Regions from separate parts of the Micromonospora sp. L31 genome, predicted to be linked through region 1. Evidence: predicted binding sites of a transcription regulator. Region 1 holds the regulator's gene; the other holds the start of a gene.
The links. The regulator HrcA, encoded in region 1, represses chaperone genes, less so after heat shock. The targets are predictions, from matches to a motif close to GGTTNGCACNCTCNNNNNGAGNGTGCNAACC.
Positions count from the first base shown of each region.

Region 2: groL (chaperonin GroEL) is a predicted target of HrcA. The motif match lies at 2,033-2,063, and genes of this name have one in related genera.

Region 1 is NZ_JBQHDC010000002.1:61,900-65,586, reverse strand. Features, by position in the region: gene ACTMS9_RS06835 (16S rRNA (uracil(1498)-N(3))-methyltransferase) at 1-287, opposite strand, end outside; gene dnaJ (molecular chaperone DnaJ) at 289-1,431, opposite strand; gene hrcA (heat-inducible transcriptional repressor HrcA) at 1,508-2,530, opposite strand; gene ACTMS9_RS06820 (DUF4870 domain-containing protein) at 2,765-3,433, shown strand; gene hemW (radical SAM family heme chaperone HemW) at 3,477-3,687, opposite strand, start outside.
Region 2 is NZ_JBQHDC010000022.1:7,605-11,291, forward strand. Features, by position in the region: gene ACTMS9_RS30390 (BON domain-containing protein) at 1-218, shown strand, start outside; gene groL (chaperonin GroEL) at 364-1,935, opposite strand; gene ACTMS9_RS30400 (hypothetical protein) at 2,432-2,569, opposite strand; gene ACTMS9_RS30405 (DUF1003 domain-containing protein) at 3,373-3,597, opposite strand; partial or broken gene ACTMS9_RS30410 (inorganic diphosphatase) at 3,615-3,680, opposite strand; partial or broken gene ACTMS9_RS30415 (fatty acid desaturase family protein) at 3,680-3,687, shown strand, end outside.

The sequences.
Region 1 (3,687 bases):
GCCTGCACGGCCAGCTCGCCCCGGTCCCCCTTGGCGATGCCCTGCACCACCACGATCCGGGGGACCGGCGCGTCGGCGTACCCGCGGGAGGTGACCCGCACGTCGAGGGTGCCCCGGCCGACGGCGGTGACCACGGCGGCGGCCGTGCCGCCCCGGCCGTCGGCCAGCAGCAGCTCCTCGCCGACGCGCAGCCGCTGCACGGTGGCCGCGTGGTGGCCCTCCGGGCCGTCCAGGGTCAGCGTGTCGCCGGTGGGCAGCGCCTCGACCAGGAACAGCGGCGCGGACACCTCAGGCGTGCCCGTTGAAGGCGTCGCGCATCCGGGAGAAGAAGCCGCCCTGCTTGGTCAGCTCGGCGACCTCCTCGCCCCGGGTCTTGGCGAAGTCGCGCAGCATCTTCTCCTGGTCGGCGTCGAGCTTCGTGGGGGTCCGCACGTCGAGGTGGACGTAGAGGTCGCCCCGGCCGGTGCCGCGCAGGTGCGGCACGCCCCGGGCGCGCAGCCGCAGCGTGCTGCCCGGCTGGGTGCCGGCCTTGACGTCGACCGTCTCCTCGCTGTCCAGCGTCTTGATGGTCAGCCGGGTGCCGAGCGCGGCGGCGGTCATCGGCACGGTGACCCGGCAGTGCAGGTCGTCGCCCTTGCGGGAGTACACGTCGTGCGGCCGCTCGTGGATCTCCACGTAGAGGTCGCCGGCGGTGCCGCCGCCCGGGCCCACCTCACCCTGCTGGGCGAGCCGGATCCGCATGCCGTCCTCGACCCCGGCGGGGATCTTGACGGTCAGCGAGCGGCGGGTGCGCACCCGGCCGTCGCCGGCGCAGGTCGGGCAGGGGTGCGGGATGGTGGTGCCGTACCCCTGGCAGACGGTGCAGGGGCGGGCCGAGACCACCTGGCCGAGGAAGGTGCGCTGCACCGACTGCACCTCGCCCCGGCCGCCACACGCCTCGCAGGTGGCCAGGTGGGTGCCGGCGGCGGTGCCGGCGCCGGCGCAGGTGGTGCAGAGCACCGCGGTGTCGACCGTGATCGGCGCCTCGACGCCGAACGCGGTCTCATGCAGGTCCAGCTCCAGCCGCAGGATCGCGTCGGCACCCGGCCGGGTACGCGGTCGCGGCCCCCGGGCGCCGCCCGCGGCGCCGCCGAAGAACGCGTCCATGATGTCCTGGAAGCCGACGAACGGGCCCGCGCCGCCGGGACCGCCCGGCCCCGCGCCGCCGCCACCCGGGGCGAGCGGGTCGCCACCCAGGTCGACGATCTGCCGTTTCCGGTCGTCCGAGAGGACCTCGTACGCGGCGTTGATGTCCTTGAACTTCTCCTGGGCCTCCGGGTCCGGATTGACGTCCGGGTGGAACTGCCGCGCCAGCTTGCGGTAGGCGCGCTTGATCTCGTCGTCGGAGGCTTCCCGGCTCACGCCGAGAATGCCGTAGTAGTCCCTGGCCACTGCGTTCGGTGTCCTCATGTTCGTCTCGCGTTGCGCCGGTCGTCGGCCGGAGCCGGGTGCCGGCCCCTGCCCTGGATCAGTTCTGGGCCAGCAGCTCGCCCACGTAGCGTGCCACGGCCCTCACCGTGGCGATGGTGCCGGGGTAGTCCATCCGGGTGGGGCCCAACACGCCCAGCCCGCCGAGCGCGGTCGCCCCCGGCCCGTAGCCGGTGCTGACCACCGAGGCGGCCCGCAGGTTGTCGATCTCGTTCTCGTCGCCGATCAGCACCCGGGTGGTGGTCGACTCGGCCTCGCCGATCAGCTTGAGCATCACCACCTCCTCCTCCAGCGCCTCCAGGATGGGCCGCAGCGAGCCCTGGAAGTCGAGCAGGCCGCCCCGGGTGAGGTTCGCGGTGCCGGCGAGCGCGATGCGCTCCTCGTGCCGTTCGACCAGCGTCTCCAGCAGCACGGTGGAGAGCGTGGTCATCGCCCCGCGCAGGTGCGGCGCGGACTCGTCGACCAGCGCCTGGACCAGCGGCGGGGTCTCCGACAGCCGGCTGCCGACCAGCTTCTCGTTGACCAGCCGGCGCAGGTCGGTGACATGGTCGGCGGGGATCGGCGCGGGCAGCTCCACCAGCCGCTGCTCGACCCGGCCGGTGTCGGCGATCATGACCAGCATCAGCCGGGTGGTGGAGATCGGCACCAGCTCCAGGTGGCGCACCGAGGAGCGGGCCAGCGACGGGTACTGCACCACGGCGACCTGCCGGGTCAGCTGGGCCAGCAGCCGGACGGTGCGGTGCACCACGTCGTCCAGGTCGACCGCGCCGACCAGGAAACGCTCGATCGCCCGGCGCTCGGCCGGGCTCAGCGGCTTGACCCGGGACAGCCGGTCGACGAAGAGGCGGTAGCCACGGTCGGTGGGCACCCGGCCGGCACTGGTGTGCGGCTGCCGGATGTAGCCCTCCTCCTCCAGCACGGCCATGTCGTTGCGCACCGTGGCCGGCGAGACGCCGAGCTGGTGCCGCTCGACCAGGGCCTTGCTGCCGACCGGCTCCTGCGTGGCGACGTAGTCCTCGACGATCGCGCGCAGCACGGCGAGCTTGCGGTCGTCGAGACCCATCTCCCCACCTCCTGACGCACGTCGGCCCGGAGCGGCTGAGGCGCCCCGGGCGAGCGCACTGGCACTCGACTGTAGCGAGTGCCAGTCTACGTCGGCGTCCCCGCTGACGCGATGATCAGCGACGGACCACGGGTGCGCCCCGCCACCCGGGCGGCGCGCCAGGGCCGATCATCCGGACATCCGGGGCGGTGTCGCTCTGGTGATGGCTTGCCGGCAACCCCTACCGTGACGTCCATGACTGAACCACCTCGCCCTCCCGGAGCGGGGGACCCCGGCGACCGCCCGGACCCGACCGCCCCGTCCGGCTCGTCGTACGAGCCGCCCACCGCACCACTGTCCGGGGCACCCGGGGCGGGCGGCTATCCCCCGCCCGGTGGCTATCCGCCACCCACCGGTGACCAACCGCCGTCGGGCGGCTACCCACCGCCGGGTGGCTACCCACCGCCGGGTGGCTACCCACCGCCGGGTGGTTACTCCGCGCCGGGCGTCGGCTATCCGACCGCCGGCGGGTACGGCGCTCCCGGCGGCGGCTACGGCGCCCCGGGCGGCTACGCCACCGACGACGACAAGACCTGGTCGCTGGTCGCGCACTTCGGTGGCCCGGTCGGCGTGATCGTCGGCGGCAGCCTGCTCGGCTGGGTGGCGCCGCTGATCGCGCTCTCCGCCAAGGGCCAGCAGTCCCCGACGGTGCGGGCGCACGCCACGGCCTCGCTGAACTTCCAGATCACCTGGGCGATCGCCAACATCATCGGCTTCGTCCTGGCCATCGTCACCTGCGGGGTGCTCTTCTTCATCCCGATCCTGACCGCCCTGGTGCCGATCATCTTCGGCATCATCGGCGGGGTGAAGGCCACCGAGGGTGTGGTCTACCGCTACCCGGCGAGCTACGCCTTCAAGAAGTGACCGGTCCCGGCCGGCCCACCCGGGCCGGCCGGGCCGCGCGGGATCAGGGCAGCAGGTCGCGGACCACGGCGTCGGCCAGCAGCCGCCCGCGCAGGGTGAGCACCGCCCGCCCCGCCGCGTGCCCCGCCGGGTCCAGCAGGCCGTCGGCCAGCGCCCGCCCGGCACCCGCCCGACCCGCCGCGTCGAGGGCGTCCAGCGGCAGGCCGGAGGCGAGCCGCAGCCGGAGCATGACGTCCTCCATGTGCGCCTCGCCG
Region 2 (3,687 bases), on a different contig from region 1:
CCACTCCAGCGTCCGACGATCTGAAAGCCGCGATCGACGGGGCGATCCTGCGCAACGCCCAGCTCGACTCCCACCAGATCAAGGCTGATGTCAACGGCGCGGAGGTGACGCTGCGCGGGTCCGTGCGATCGTGGGCCGAACGCCGTCAGGCCGAGAAGGTGTCGTGGTCAGGTTCCGGCGTGACCAGCGTCAAGAACCATCTCACCGTCACCGCCTGATTCCAGATCCACCCCGCCGTCCCTGACGGCACGACAGCTCAATCCCTTGACGGGGCCGGCCAGTGCGGCACGCAGCCGCACTGGCCGGCCCTGGTCTGTGACAGACCCGAAGGTCGTCGCTGCCCGGCAAGCCGACGCCGGGCGTCTATGGCTTGTCGGCGATGAGTACCTCGGTGGTCAGGAACAGCGCGGCGATCGACGCGGCGTTCTGCAGCGCGGAACGGGTCACCTTGGCCGGTTCGACGATACCCGCTTTGATCATGTCGACGTACTCGCCGGTGGCAGCATCGAGGCCGTGGCCGGCGGGAAGTGAGTTGACCTTCTCTGCCACCACGGCGCCCTCAAGGCCGGCGTTGCTGGCGATCTGCTTGAGTGGCGCGGTCAACGCGACCCGCACGATGTTCGCGCCGGTGGCCTCGTCACCGGCAAGGTCGAGCTTGTCGAACGCCGTGACCGCGGCGTTGGCCAAGGCCACGCCGCCGCCGGGAAGTAGGCCCTCTTCGATGGCGGCCTTGGCGTTGCGGACGGCGTCCTCGATGCGGTGCTTGCGCTCCTTGAGCTCCACCTCGGTGGCCGCGCCGACCTTGATCACCGCGATGCCGCCGGCCAGCTTGGCCAGCCGCTCCTGCAGCTTCTCCCGGTCGTAGTCGGAGTCACTGTTGTCGATCTCGGCGCGGAGCTGGGCGACCCGGCCGGCGATCTGCTCCCCGTCACCGGCACCGTCGACGATGGTGGTCTCGTCCAAGGTGGCGACCACCTTGCGGGCCCGGCCGAGCATGTCGAGGGTGACGTTTTCCAGCGTGAGACCCACGGTGTCGCTGACGACCTGACCATTGGTGAGGACGGCAAGGTCGGCCAGCATGGCCTTGCGGCGGTCACCGAAGCCGGGTGCCTTGACAGCCAGCGACGTGAAAGTGCCACGGACCTTGTTGACGATCAGGGTTGCTAGGGCCTCGGCCTCGACGTCCTCGGCGACGATGGCCAGCGGCTTGCCCGCCTGCATGACCTTCTCCAGGATCGGGAGCAGGTCGGTCAGGTTCGAGATCTTGTTCTCGACGATGAGCAGGTACGGGTCGTCGAGAACGGCTTCCATGCGTTCCGTGTCGGTGACGAAGTAGGGCGAGATGTAACCCTTGTCGAAGCGCATGCCCTCGGTGAGCTCCAGCTCCAGGCCGAAGGTGTTGCTCTCCTCGACGGTGATGACGCCTTCCTTGCCGACCTTGTCCATCGCCTCGGCGATGAGTTCACCGACGCTTGCGTCGGCGGCGGAGATGGACGCGGTGGCCGCGATCTGCGCTCTGGTCTCGACGTCCTGGGCCTGGTTACGTAACGCCTCGGTCACTGCGGCCACGGCCTGCTCGATGCCGCGCTTGAGCGCGATCGGGTTCGCGCCCGCGGCGACGTTGCGCAGCCCCTCCCGTACCAGGGCCTGGGCCAGGACGGTCGCCGTCGTGGTCCCGTCGCCGGCCACGTCGTCGGTTTTCTTGGCGACTTCCTTGACCAGCTCGGCACCGAGCTTCTCGTACGGGTCGTCGAGTTCGATCTCCTTAGCAATGCTGACACCGTCGTTGGTGATGGTCGGCGCGCCCCAGCTGCTGGCCAGCACGACGTTGCGGCCCTTCGGGCCCAGCGTCACCTTCACCGTGTCAGCGAGGATGTTCATGCCACGTTCGAGGCCGCGACGGGCGTCTTCACCGAATGCGATCAACTTGGCCATCTGCGTCGTCCTCTACTCGTCGTGCTGACCTGCAGCACTGATCGGACCGACCTGCGATGACGTACGCGCACGCCCCACCAGAGGGCTCATCCCAATCGGCTAGCACTCGCACAGGGCGAGTGCTAACTACGGTTTAGCACTCGCCACCTGAGAGTGCAAGGAATGCGAAGATCAACCTCCCCGTGCTCGGGCCCCAACACCCGGTCGACCACTCCGACACGATGCCGCCTCGGGCGCCATCGACGAGACAGGGCGGCGTCGATGTCCGCGAGCACCACTCCGGAGGCCCGGCCGGCAGGTCACCGGCCGGGCCTCCGGTCGGGAGTGTGGATCTAACGGAGACCTCTCTGCTGCCGGCAGGTTGACAAGAGAGGTGCCGTTAGCGAGACAGCTCCGGGACCAGGGCGGCGGCGCGCCCTGGTCCCGGAGCTGACGTCACGGGCGAGGCCGACGACGTGTCATGGTGGCTCCGGCTATCTGACGGGCTCGCCGGGAGTCACCCGCGTCGCCGGAGTCGTTGCGCAAGCTTCCGCAGCCGCTGCTGGTTGTCGGGCTTGTTGAGCTGCTCACGCGCTTGGCGGGTGAGCCGTTGTCCTTGCGGGTTGTGCAGGAATGTGCGGATGCGGTCGACCATGGGTGCCATGCTGGTTTCCTTCCTATCGTGGATCTTCGTGCCGGCGGGGCGTTGGCCGGGGTCGGGTGAGGGCGGGGATGGGTGCGCGGCAAACCGGCGCCCGACGCTGACACGGGTGGCTGCTTCCCTCATTGCTGTCATCACTGTTCCGATCCACGCGCCCAGGACCGGGGCCCGGTCCGCCGCTCGATCGGAATCATGGCAGCCAGGCTGTCCCCCGTCGGTCTTCCACACGTCCCGGGCAGGCTGTTCGCGCGGCTGATCCAGGCGGCGCGCGCCAGGGGGGACCTGGCTGGTGGGGCCTGCTGCGGCCCGCGGCGGCGCTGTGGTGGCCGGGTCTGCCGGTGCGTTTCGGGTGCGATTGACGGACATGACATCCCCTTGGGGTAGGGCCGGTGTGGCTGGCACCTCAGGAGTGGGATGTCGTCGATTCCGGGATAACTCGATCGTACGCTTGTTCGGCCTGGCGCGCTTGGTGCTCTTGGGGGTCGTTGCGTTCCCTCATCGGCGGCCGCGTTGAACGTGGGTGCGCTGCAGCAACCGGTTCCATGCGCAGACGGGAGTATTCAGCGGCGGTCAGTGAACGTTGGCCGATCGCATGTCCACGATGACCGGCAGGCCGCTCGCCATACCTCCGCTGCCCGCGGCGCAGGCGGGCAGCGCCGCTATCTCCGCCTGCGCTTGGCTTGCGGGGTTCAGGTCCGTGACACGACCCATCAGACACACCCCGTGCGCTTCCCGGCGAGGGGTCAAGGGTGGGCGCAGGGCGTGCGCGATCGCCTCGTGCCCTCGGACATGCCGGATCACAAGTCGCGCGAGAGCGCGGTGAGCATCCCGTGGACGGCCGGTTCGGCGTGTCGTACGCAGTCGCAGTCTGCCCCGTGGGTGCCGCGGTGCCAGGCGATGAGGTACTGCAGAGCGACCTGGTTGACCTGGTAGTCATGTTCGGCCTTGACCCGGTCGGTGTCGGCCTGGCGGTTCTGGCTGAGCAGGATCAGGAAGTGCTCCAGATCCGTGATGTCGCCCAGGTGCGCGAGGCGCGGGGCAGCGCGTCGAGGGGGTCGGTGTCTTCGCCGAGGGTGTCTTCGATGAAGCCGTAGTCGGCCGGGTACCCAGCG